One region of the Mesorhizobium sp. CA16 genome, then DNA from elsewhere that is predicted to be linked to it. Evidence: predicted binding sites of a transcription regulator. Region 1 holds the regulator's gene; each other region holds the start of a gene.

Region 1 (3,051 bases):
CCGCCGTGACGTCGCTCATCGCGGGCAGCGCAACATTGTTGTTTGCCATCTGGCACTTCCAGCGGGTGTCGCCGCTCAGCCTGCTGGCCAATCTGGCGGTCATGCCGATCGTCTCATTGGTCGTCATGCCGTTCGCCGTGCTGAGCGCGCTGGCCATGCCCTTCGGCTTAGACGGTCCCTTCCTCTTTGTCATGGGCAAAGGCCTGACGGCGATGATCGCCATTTCGGCATGGATTTCCGAGCGCTCACCGGTCGACGCCGTGGGGCTGATCTCGATCCAGTCGGTGCTGCTGGCGACGGTCGCGCTGGTCATCGCGACCATGGCTACCACTTGGCTGAGGCTTGCCGCCGTACCTTTCGCGCTCGCTGCGCTGCTGGCCATTCCGCACGTCCGCACACCGGACGTGCTTATCTCGGAGGATGCGCATCTGGTGGCGATGCCGATCGGCGGCGGCGAGCTTGCCGTCAATCGCGAACGCTCCAACGAGTTCACCACCGACAACTGGAAACGGGCGCTGAAAGCCGAGGAGATCGTGCCGCCAGAAAGGTTCGCCAAAGATACGCTGGACATTGCCGATCCCGCCGACCTGCCGCCCGGCTCGCCCTTCTATTGCAGCGGCGATCTCTGCATCGGTCGGCATCCTTCCGGCGCGATCGTCGCGCTCGCCGAGACCCGCGACACCGCCCGGCCGGCCTGCGGCTTCGCCGACCTCATCGTCATCAACGACGCCACGGCCTATAACCCGTGCCGCGATCCGCGTGTGCTCGTCGTCACCAAGCGGCAGCTGGCGCGCGACGGCAGCGCCGCCGTTTTCTTCGATCCGCAATCGGCAACCGCGCGGCCAACCGTCCGCTACGCGGTCGTAGAACCATACCGACCCTGGCACGAGCAGCGGAAATACACGCGCGAGGCGAGGGGACTGGCGCCCTATAAGCAGCCGGAAAAACCAGCCGCCGCACCGGCCCAATAGATTGTCGTTCGGGCGAAGAAGGCCGGGCAGTTCTGCTCAGTAGCGGCGGATAAGTCCGACGAGCTTGCCCTGAACCTTGACCCGATCCGGTCCGAAGATCCGGGTCTCATAGGCCGGGTTGGCGGCCTCGAGCGCGATCGAGGCACCCTTGCGGCGGAAACGCTTAAGCGTCGCCTCCTCATCGTCGACCAGCGCCACCACGATCTCACCCGGGCTTGCCGTGTTCGCATTGCGGATGATGACGGTGTCGCCGTCGAAGATGCCGGCCTCGATCATCGAGTCGCCCTTGACCTCCAACGCGTAATGCTCGCCGCCCATGATCATGTCCGGCGGCACCGAGATCGAATGCGTCTGGTGCTGGATGGCGTCAATCGGCACGCCGGCGGCGATGCGGCCCATCACCGGAATGGATACGGCCGCCGCGGCCTCGTCGTCATTGCTTGGCGTCGGGGTGCGTGATGGAGTCGTCGGCTTGATCTGGCGACTGAGATTGCCTTGGCCGCCCTGGATGACGCTCGGCGAAAACTTCTTCGCGGCATTCAGGCCAGGCGCGATCGAGTCGGGCAGGCGCAGCACTTCCAGCGCGCGCGCCCGATTCGGCAGCCGGCGAATGAAGCCGCGTTCTTCCAGCGCCGTGATCAGCCGGTGGATGCCGGACTTGGAGGCAAGGTCGAGCGCCTCCTTCATCTCATCGAATGATGGAGGAATCCCGCTCTCCTTCAGGCGTTCATGGATGAACATCAGGAGTTCATGTTGTTTGCGCGTCAGCATCGGCGGCCCCCACGGGTTCTGAAACCAGAATCAGAAAAACAAACCCAGAACAAACACTATCTGTTCCAGTTGTGTTCCGCAACCGTTTAAAGTTTAGTGAATTTGTTAAGGCTGCCGAAACAATGTCGCATCCGGTGACGGCCGGCTGCCCCTCCTGGGGCAGCGGCATTGATTCCGCTCGATTTTGGAGTTCCCCTTAAGCTGAAATACAACGCGACACGATCACGAAGCCGTGGTTGGGATCACGTCGGCTCGTACCGTAAGCGCGTGGCACCGTGAACGAAACGAACCCAAAATGCCAACCTTGGCGAAGTTCCGATCCGCAGTCTTCGCCGTCTATGGACCAGCTAACATAGGACCAAAGGTTCTTGCCCTGTCGCCGAGGGTGGTGAGACAACCCCCTTGGCCAGATCGAAATGGAGGCGGCAGCACAATGAGGGGAATTCCTGATCTCGCCGAAGTCGAGGCGATGGATGCCGCGGATCCGCTGCGCGCGACGCGCGATCGCTTCGTCTTGCCGGAAGGCGTCCTATATCTCGACGGCAATTCGCTGGGCGCTGCTTCGATCGACGCCTTCAGCGAGATCGAGACTGCCACGAGGCAGGAATGGGCGCGGGATCTCATCCGCGCCTGGAACACCGCCGGCTGGTTCGATATGCCCATCGAGCTAGGTGACCAGCTAGGACGGCTGATCGGCGCGAAACCCGGCCAGACGGTCGTTTGCGACACGACTTCGATCAATATCTACAAGGTCCTGCATGCGGCACTTGCAATGCGGCCCGAGCGTTCGGTGATTGTTGCCGAGGGCGACAGCTTTCCGACCGACCTCTACATGGCGGAAGGGGTCGCATCGACGCGGTCCGGCACGGTGCTGCGGCTCGAATGCGCAGATGCCCCGACGATTGAGGAACTGGTTGACGATCGCGTCGCGGTCATCCTGGTCAACCACGTCAACTACAAATCCGGCCGGCTGCGCGACATGGCGGCGCTCACCCGCAAGGCTCATGAAGCCGGTGCGCTGATCGTCTGGGACCTCTGCCACACGGCGGGTGCGCTGCCGGTGGATCTCGACGGCTCGAATGCCGATTTCGCCATCGGCTGCACCTACAAGTATCTCAATGGCGGGCCGGGCTCGCCAGCCTTCATCTACGCCGCGAACCGCCATCACCGCGACATTCGCCAGCCGCTCAGCGGCTGGTGGGGCCATGCCCGGCCTTTCGCGTTCGAGCAGGGCTACGCTGCGGGCACGGGCATCCGGCGGTTCCTGTGCGGAACGCAGCCGGTGCTGTCGATGCGCGCGCTGAAAGGG
Region 2 (3,051 bases), on a different contig from region 1:
GCGATATCGGCTTCACCAAGGCGCTGGCTCAAGAGGGGGCTCGCGCCGGCATCACAGTCAATGTCGTCTGCCCCGGCTACATCGCCACCGACATGGTCATGGCCGTGCCGGAAAAAGTACGGGAGTCGATCATCGCTCAGATCCCGGTCGGTCGCCTCGGCGAGCCGGAAGAGATCGCGCGCTGCGTCGCCTTCCTGGCTTCCGATGAGGCCGGCTTCATCACCGGCTCGACCATCACCGCCAATGGCGGTCAGTATTTCGCCTGACACCCCAGTAGGTCGCCCGACACCGTTTACCGCCAAAGGCGGCTCCGGCACCGAAGCCGCCTTTTTTGTTCGCCGGCACGCCGGCGCGACACCTTGCCTCAATTCGGCACGCAAAAGTTAACGGCCGCAGCCACGCTCTGTGCATAACCGCTGCGACAAGCTGTGAATCCTCGGTGGGCAAGCTGTGGATAACACCATATCTAGGGGTGAACAAACCGGGAAAGCCGTCGGATCGCTGATTCGTCGCCGATTCGTTCCGGCTTTGGCCGGAAAGTTAACAGTGGACGGTGCAAACGTCACCGAACTCGTTAAAGGCGATTAAGAAAAATCAACAATTTCATAAACTTGAAGTCTGCGCCCAGGTCGGGTCTGACCATTGCCCGGCAAAGGTTAACGACGACCCGGGTCCGGCCGAGGCAAAGCAGGAATCGGGCCAATTCAGCGATTCAGCATGTGGTGAGACTCACCGTCAAAAAATCCACATATAGCCGTGAACAAACCCTGAATCAGAACGAGTCACCGATTCGTCGCTGATTCGTTCCAGACTCGTTCCAGCTGTTAACAAGCGGCCGATTTTGGCTGCCCCCTCCGGCATAGCCAGTTCGCGAGGGAACATTCCGCTTTCGCTTCACGCCCGAAGTCCCTATGTGTCGCCTGTCACACGCGGCGGCAGCGCCGTGCTTCAGACTACGGGCGGCAGAAACCTTATTTCCGAGCCGATGAACATCCAGCCGAAACACTCCCACCCGCTGATCCTTTCGGGCCGCGACGTGACGGCCGTGCTGGGCCCGACCAACACCGGCAAGACGCATCTCGCCATCGAGCGCATGGTCGCGCATGAGACCGGTGTCATCGGCCTCCCGCTGAGGCTGCTCGCCCGCGAGGTCTATGCGCGCGTCTGCGAGAAGGTCGGCGCCCACAAGGTGGCGCTGATCACCGGCGAGGAGAAGATCGTGCCTGCCGGCGCGAAATATTCGGTCTGCACCGTCGAGGCGATGCCGCGCGAGACCGACGCCGCCTTCGTCGCCATCGACGAGGTGCAGCTCGCCGGCGATCTCGAGCGCGGCCATATCTTCACCGATCGTATCCTGCATCTGCGCGGCCGCCAGGAGACGCTGCTCCTGGGCGCGGCCACCATGCATGGCATCCTGCAGCGCCTGTTGAAGGGCGTGTCGGTGGTGACGCGGCCGCGGCTGTCGCACCTTGCCTATGCCGGCTCGAAGAAGCTCACCCGGTTGCCGCGGCGCACGGCGATCGTCGCCTTCTCGGCCGACGAGGTCTATGCGATCGCCGAGCTGATCCGCCGCCAGCAGGGGGGTGCTGCCGTCGTGCTCGGCGCTCTTTCCCCGCGCACCCGAAATGCCCAGGTGGAGATCTTCCAGTCCGGCGATGTCGACTATCTCGTCGCCACCGACGCCATCGGCATGGGCCTGAACCTCGATCTCGATCACGTCGCCTTCGCTCAGAACCGCAAGTTCGACGGCTATCAATACCGCAACCTGACCGCCGCCGAGCTTGGCCAGATCGCCGGCCGCGCCGGCCGGCACCTGCGCGACGGAACGTTCGGCGTCACCGGCCAGGTCGACCCATTCGACGAGGAACTGGTCGCCAAGATCGAGGGACACGATTTCGATCCGGTGAAGGTGCTGCAGTGGCGCACCGCCGATTTCGACTTTTCCAGCCTCGATGCGCTGAAGCGCTCGATCGAGGCCAATGCGCCTGTCGAAGGGCTGACCCGCGCGTTGCCGGCGGTGGATGCGCAGGCACTGGAGCAGCTATCGCGCGACGGCGACATCCGCGGCTTGGCCACCGGCAAGGAGCGCGTGGCGCTGCTTTGGGAAGCCTGCGCGCTCCCCGACTATCGCAAGATCGCGCCGGCACAGCATGCCGATCTTATCGCCTCGATCTATATGGACCTTGCGCGTCACGGCCATGTCGATGAGAATTACATGGCCGAGCAGGTGCGGCGCGCCGACACGACGGAAGGCGATATCGACACGCTGTCGCACCGGATCGCGCAGATCCGCACCTGGACTTTCGTCTCCAACCGCCCCGGCTGGCTGGCCGATCAGCTACACTGGCAGGAAAAGACGCGCGAAATCGAAGACAGATTGTCGGATGCGCTGCATGAGCGGTTGACGAAACGCTTCGTAGACCGCAGGACTTCCGTCCTCATGCGGCGCCTTAGAGAAAATACCATGCCTGAAGCCGAAATCAGCCCGTCCGGAACCGTCCTCGTCGAAGGCCATCACGTCGGCGAGTTGCAGGGGTTCCGCTTCACCGCCGACCAGAGCGCCGGCGGCGAGGACGCCAAGGCGGTGCGCACCGCCGCCCAGAAGGCGCTCGCGGCCGAGTTCGAGGCGCGCGCCGAGCGCTTTGCCGCCTGCGCCAATGGCGACCTGGCTTTGGGCTCGGACGGCGTCCTGCGCTGGATCGGTGCGCCGATCGGCACGCTGGTCGCCGCCGACGAGGCGCTGAAGCCGCGCCTGGTTCTGCTTGCCGACGAGCAGCTGACCGGCCCCGCCCGCGACAAGGTCGCGGCGCGCGCCGAGCGTTTCGTCAATTTCCAGATCGAAACGCTTTTGAAGCCGCTGGTCGACCTGAAGAATGCCGACCAGCTCGCCGGCATCGCGCGCGGCATCGCCTTCCAGCTGGTCGAGCATTTCGGCCTGATCAATCGCCGCGACATCGCGGAGGAGATGAAGTCGCTCGACCAGGAAGGCCGCGCAGCGCTTCGCCGCCTCGGCGTCCGCTTCGGCGCCTACCATGTCTTCGTGCCGGCGCT
Region 3 (3,051 bases), on a different contig from region 1:
GGTCGCCGTCCTCTTCCGGGCTGCCGGGCGGGCCGCCCCAAATATGCTCTCCGCGGTCGATGAAGATTTCCGAACACGGCCCGCATGGGCCGGTGTCACCCATCGCCCAGAAATTGTCGGAGGTCGGGATGCGGATGATGCGGTCGTCGGAGAAGCCGGCGATCTTCTTCCAATAACCCGCCGCCTCGTCGTCGGTGTGATAGACGGTGACCAAGAGCTTGTCTTTCGGCAGACCGAATTCCTTGGTGATCAGGTTCCAGGCAAGCTCGATCGCGCGCTCCTTGAAATAGTCGCCGAACGAGAAATTGCCGAGCATCTCGAAGAAGGTGAGATGGCGCGCCGTGTAGCCGACATTGTCGAGATCGTTGTGCTTGCCGCCGGCGCGGACGCTCTTCTGCGCGGTCGCGGCGCGCGAATAAGGGCGCTTCTCCAGCCCGGTGAAGACGTTCTTGAACTGCACCATGCCGGCGTTGGTGAACATCAGCGTCGGATCGTTGCGCGGCACCAGCGGGCTGGAGGCGACGATCTCGTGGCCCTCCTTGCGGAAGTAGTCGAGGAATGTCGACCGGATGTCGTTCACGCCACTCATTGCATACTGCCTTTTTCGCAAGAACCGCCGGCCCGGCCGGCGGCAAATGGGCTTTGGTGTTTCAGAAGATAGATTGGCCTTTTAGCGATAGCTCTTGTGCCTGTCCAGAAACACGCAAAACAGGCGTGTCGCTCAAAACTGCGCAAGCGGTTTGGGAAAACGACAGGCACAAGCATGGACCAAAGCGCATTGCCTGAATTCATTGCAGCGCTACGCGCTTTGGGCCGATCGGCGGACGAGCGGCGGCTCAGCCCCACCCCGCACAACGCAAAACCGCCGGCACGAAGGCCGGCGGTTCGGGTTACGCAATACAAGAACTCGATTACATAAGCATAAGGCGATAAACCAGGATTGTGGCCGAACTCCGGCTGAGCCAACCAACTATCCTCGGGCGCCTTTGGATCGCCCCGGAGCGCAAAATCCCAGGGTAAACGCACTTTACAGGGCGCCGGCTTCATCCTCGAAACCGTCGTCGCCGCCTTCGGAGCCGCCATTCTCGAGGAATTTCTCGGCGATCAGTCCGGCATTCTGGCGCAACGCAAGCTCGACCTCACGCGCCGTATCGGGATTGTCGCGCAGGAACAGCTTTGCGTTCTCGCGACCCTGGCCGAGGCGCTGGGAATTGTAGGAGAACCAGGCGCCCGACTTCTCGATGACGCCGGCCTTGACGCCGAGATCGATCAGCTCGCCGGTCTTCGACACGCCCTCGCCATACATGATGTCGAACTCGACCACCTTGAAGGGCGGGGCCAGCTTGTTCTTCACCACCTTGACGCGGGTCTGGTTGCCGACGACCTCGTCGCGGTCCTTGACCGAGCCGATGCGGCGGATGTCGAGGCGCACCGAGGCGTAGAATTTCAGCGCGTTGCCGCCGGTGGTCGTCTCGGGCGAGCCGAACATGACGCCGATCTTCATGCGGATCTGGTTGATGAAGATGACCATGGTGTTGGAACGCGAGATCGAGGCGGTCAGCTTGCGCAGCGCCTGGCTCATCAGGCGAGCCTGAAGACCGGGCAGCGAATCGCCCATCTCGCCTTCGATTTCAGCGCGCGGCGTCAGTGCCGCCACCGAGTCGACGACCAGCACGTCGATGGCGCCCGAACGCACCAGCGTGTCGCAGATCTCCAGCGCCTGCTCGCCGGTGTCGGGCTGCGAAATCAAAAGGTTCTCGAGGTCGACGCCAAGCTTGCGGGCATAGACCGGATCGAGCGCGTGCTCGGCATCGACGAAGGCGCAGATACCGCCCTTCTTCTGGGCTTCCGCAACCGTGTGCAGCGCCAGCGTCGTCTTGCCCGAACTTTCCGGCCCGTAGATTTCGATGATGCGGCCGCGCGGCAGGCCGCCGACGCCGAGCGCGATGTCGAGGCCGAGCGAGCCGGTCGGCACGGTTTCGATCTCGACCACCTGCTCGTTGGCGCCGAGCCGCATGATCGAGCCCTTGCCGAACGCGCGCTCGATTTGCGACAGCGCCGCGTCCAGAGCCTTTGATTTGTCCACTGCCTTATCCTCTACAAGCCGCAAAGAATTCTGAGCCATGATACATCACCCCTTGGTCGTCAATGAAGGCCGGACAATCCGTGATCCCTGCTTGTTTTGTACCTTTTTTGTTCTCATTTGGCAAGAGGCAACAAATATCTGAAAAATAATCAATATCTGGATTTGTTCTATTTTTGTCTCACCAGGGCTGGTGCAGAGTGCAACCACGGGTCCAGAAGAGATTTCGATACCCGGCCGTCCGAATCGCGACCCCGATTGCAGGGCGGCGCGCAGAAACCTAGTGTGCGCGGCCGCACGATCAACGAAAGTCATCGACCCGAAATGTCGACATCCCCAACAATCCTGGCGCTTGGCGGCGCCCATATCGACCGGCGCGGCCAGGTCTCGGGCGTCTATGTGCCCGCGGCTTCGAATCCCGGCATCATGCGCGAGGACGTCGGCGGCGTGGTTTTCAACGCGCTGCGCAGCGTGGTGAAGCGCGGCGTGTCGGCCTCGCTGATCTCGGTGCGTGGCGGTGACGCTGCGGCGGACACAGTCGCCTCGGCGATCGACAACGCCGGGATAACCGACCTTTCGGTGGTGTTCCTCGACCGAACGACGCCAAGCTACACGGCGCTGATCGATGCCGAAGGCGAGTTGATCGTCGGGCTTGCCGACATGGCGCTCTACGATCTTGCCTTCCCCAAACAAATAAGGCGCGCCAAGGTGCGCGAGGCGATCGCCGCCACCGACGCCATCCTGTGCGACGCCAACCTGCCGACGGCCGCGCTGGAGCGTCTGCTGGCGCTTGCCGGCGGCCGGCCGGTCTTCGCCATCGCCGTCTCGCCGGCCAAGGTCGTCCGCCTGGCGCCGCTGCTCGACAACCTGTCGCTGCTCTTCATGAACCGCCGCGAGGCCGCCGCGCTGGTCGGCGCGGAGCCATCCGGCGAAACGCTCGTCGACGCGCTCCGGCGGGCTGGCCTGAA
Region 4 (3,051 bases), on a different contig from region 1:
CGTGTGGCTGTCGGTCAGCGATATCCTTCGCAAGTCGCCGCAGGCCGTGCGTTGAGATTTCCTCCGCCGGAGGTTAGGCATGTCCATGGACAAGCCGTCGAACACCGCCGATGACATACTGGCCGCCGCGCGACGCTTCATCGTCGCCGGCGGCTATAACGGGTTCAGCTACGCCGATATCGCCGACGTGGTCGGTATCCGCAAAGCCAGCATCCATCATCATTTCCCGAGCAAGGTCGACCTGGTGCAAAGCCTGGTCAGGCGCTACCTCGAGGATGCCGTGACGGGCATGACGGAGCTAGAGCGCAGTGTGCCTGCGCCGCCTCAGTTGCTGCGCACCTATGCCGACTTCTGGGCGCAGTGCATCGAGGATGCGAGCAGGCCGATCTGCGTCTGCGCGCTGCTTGCCAGCGAGCTTCCGGCCCTTCCGCCCGAGGTGGCCGCGGAGGTCCGGGCCTATTTCCGGTTTCTCTCGGGGTGGCTGACCGGCGTTATCGAGCGCGGCGCCGCGCAAGGCACATTGACGATCGCCGCCGCGCCGCGCGTGGAGGCGGAAGCCTTCATGGCGACCGTGCACGGGGCGATGATTTCCGCGCGGGCCTATGGCGATGGATCGAGCTTCGCCATGATCCTGGCACCGACGCTGCAGAAGCTGATCCCGGCGCAAGATTGAAGAGGGATGAAAGCCCGATACGCCCGCTTCACGCCGCCTGCGCCATGCGCTGCGCGCTCATGCGATAAGAGATCGCCTCGGCCAGATGGATGCGGCCGACGGTCTCGCTGGCGTCGAGGTCGGCCAGCGTGCGCGCCACTTTCAGCACGCGGTGATAGGCCCGCGCCGAAAAGCCGAGCTTTTCGCTGGCGTCCTTGAGCAGCGTCAGCCCGGCGCTATCGGGCTTGGCGATCTCCTCGATGATCGAGGGCGGGCAGTGCGCGTTGGTGGTGGCGCCCGCGCCCAGTCTTTCCAGCCTTTCGCGCTGCATGGCACGCGCACGTGCCACGCGCTGCGCCACCGAAGCGCTCGTCTCGGCCTTGTCCGGCCGGATGAGGTCGCTCGCCGAGACCGCCGGCACCTCGATCCTGAGGTCGATGCGGTCGAGCAGCGGGCCGGAAATGCGCGCCTGGTATTCGGTGCGGCAGCGGTCGCCGCGCAGGCAGCGATAGCCGGGCTCGCCCGACATGCCGCAGCGGCACGGATTCATCGCCGCCACCAGCTGGATGCGCGCCGGATAAGTGACGCGGTGGTTGGCGCGCGCGATCATGCAGTCGCCTGTTTCCAGCGGCTGGCGCAGCGCATCCAATGTCTGCGGCGTGAATTCCGGCAACTCGTCGAGGAACAGCACGCCGTGATGGGCGAGCGAGACCTCACCCGGACGCGCGCGCAGCCCGCCGCCCACCATCGCCGCCATCGAGGCCGAATGATGCGGGGCGCGGAACGGCCGCCGGTCGGTCAGCTTGCCTTCGCCGAGCTCGCCGGCGACGGAAGCGATCATCGACACTTCGAGCAGCTCCTTCGGCGCCAGCGGCGGCAGGATCGAGGGCAGGCGCTGCGCCAGCATCGACTTGCCCGAGCCGGGCGGCCCGACCATGAGAAGGTTGTGGCCGCCGGCGGCAGCCACTTCGACCGCCCTCTTGGCGCTCTCCTGGCCCTTGATGTCGGCGAGATCCGGCAGGTCGCGCGCAGCAAGCTGGATGCCGGCCTCGGGCCGCGACAGCACCTGCGTGCCGCGAAAATGGTTGGCGACGGCAATCAGGCTGCGCGGCGCAAGGATGTCGAAATCCTTGCCTGCCCAGGCCGCCTCGGGGCCGCAGGCGAAGGGACAGATCAGGCCCTTGCTCTCCGCATTGGCGCCGATCGCCGCCGGCAGCGCGCCGGCAACGCCGGCGATGGTGCCGTCGAGCGACAATTCGCCAAGCACCACATAGCCGGCCAGCATATCGCCGGGGATGGCGCCGAGCGCCGCCATCAGGCCGAGCGCGATCGGCAGGTCGTAATGGCTGCCTTCCTTGGGAAGATCGGCCGGCGCGAGATTCACCGTCACCTTCTTCGACGGCATCGACAGGCCCGACGCATGCAGCGCCGCCTGCACGCGCTCGCGGCTTTCGGCCACCGCCTTGTCCGGCAGGCCGACGATCTGCATGCCGACCTTGCCTGGCCCGACCATCACCTGGACATCGACCGGCAAAGCCTCGATGCCCTGGAAAGCGACCGTGCGAACCCGCGCTACCATTTATCCAAAACCCCCGGCCTCAACGCGCCCGTATCCACCATCGGGCCGCGAGCGCGTAAAGTCCAGACAACCATAGATTTTCGAAACGCGCAAGAACATTACAGGAACATCTATCCGCGAAGATGATGGATTTCGGCCAAAGCTCCTTCTGGACTAAAAGGCCGAGGCGCGCCCAAGCAGCCGCTATCCCCCGTGCTCTCGACCTGTTGAACAAGGCGAGCAGTCCCTCCGGCAATCCGGGCTGTTGCCGTCTAGGCGGTGATGTAAGGCATCGACCGTGCCTGAAAGCGATCGATCGATTGCGATGTGGGGTGGAAGCCACTCCATGACAGGATATCGGAAAGGCCAAGGCATGGCGAACCGGCGCAAAGAGCCGCTTTCCAGAAAAATCTCATTTACAAGGTCTATGAACCGCCGGCGGTCTCGCTCAACTCGTTTCAAAGTTTGCGAACGAATATAAGCCCGGGGGATTCGTCGCTCCTTCAGCGCTAAGACAGCCTCCGCGATGGATCGAGGGTCGGGTGGAACTGTAAGCGAATATTCGTCATCGAGATAAAGGTCTCGACCACCATGGTTCGGGGTCGTGACAACAGGTAGCCCCGCGAGAAGATACTCTGTGCTGGCGAACATTGGTCCCTCTATTGCAGAGAGACAAATTCCCACGGCTGCACGATTTAGATGCATGTTCACATGAGCCGGCGCCAATCGAACAGGTTTGCCGGTGCTGTCAAACTCATTGATAAACACGTGACCCGGCGCGAGCTCCCTGTGCCGATTTACCCGCGCCCTTTCCGACTCCGTCGTGGATGACCCCACTGAA

Evidence for each region. The regulator LexA, encoded in region 1, represses DNA repair genes until DNA is damaged. The targets are predictions, from matches to a motif close to TGTTCNNNNTGTGTTCNG.
Region 2: a site for LexA is predicted at 803-820, ahead of LB525_RS17510 (helicase-related protein). Genes of this name have one in related genera too.
Region 3: a site for LexA is predicted at 2,184-2,201, ahead of recA (recombinase RecA). Genes of this name have one in related genera too.
Region 4: a site for LexA is predicted at 2,323-2,340, ahead of LB525_RS26010 (YifB family Mg chelatase-like AAA ATPase). Genes of this name have one in related genera too.

The regions. Positions count from the first base shown of each region.
Region 1 is NZ_JAIUHP010000005.1:155,315-158,365, forward strand. It holds gene LB525_RS10025 (ComEC/Rec2 family competence protein) at 1-971, shown strand, start outside; gene lexA (transcriptional repressor LexA) at 1,008-1,742, opposite strand; gene kynU (kynureninase) at 2,176-3,051, shown strand, end outside.
Region 2 is NZ_JAIUHP010000012.1:18,765-21,815, reverse strand. It holds gene LB525_RS17515 (beta-ketoacyl-ACP reductase) at 1-266, shown strand, start outside; gene LB525_RS17510 (helicase-related protein) at 986-3,051, shown strand, end outside.
Region 3 is NZ_JAIUHP010000002.1:343,136-346,186, reverse strand. It holds gene alaS (alanine--tRNA ligase) at 1-589, opposite strand, end outside; gene recA (recombinase RecA) at 1,028-2,125, opposite strand; gene LB525_RS05445 (carbohydrate kinase family protein) at 2,408-3,051, shown strand, end outside.
Region 4 is NZ_JAIUHP010000025.1:54,655-57,705, reverse strand. It holds gene LB525_RS26020 (DUF308 domain-containing protein) at 1-55, shown strand, start outside; gene LB525_RS26015 (TetR/AcrR family transcriptional regulator) at 86-673, shown strand; gene LB525_RS26010 (YifB family Mg chelatase-like AAA ATPase) at 702-2,231, opposite strand; gene LB525_RS28750 (glycosyltransferase) at 2,415-2,915, opposite strand.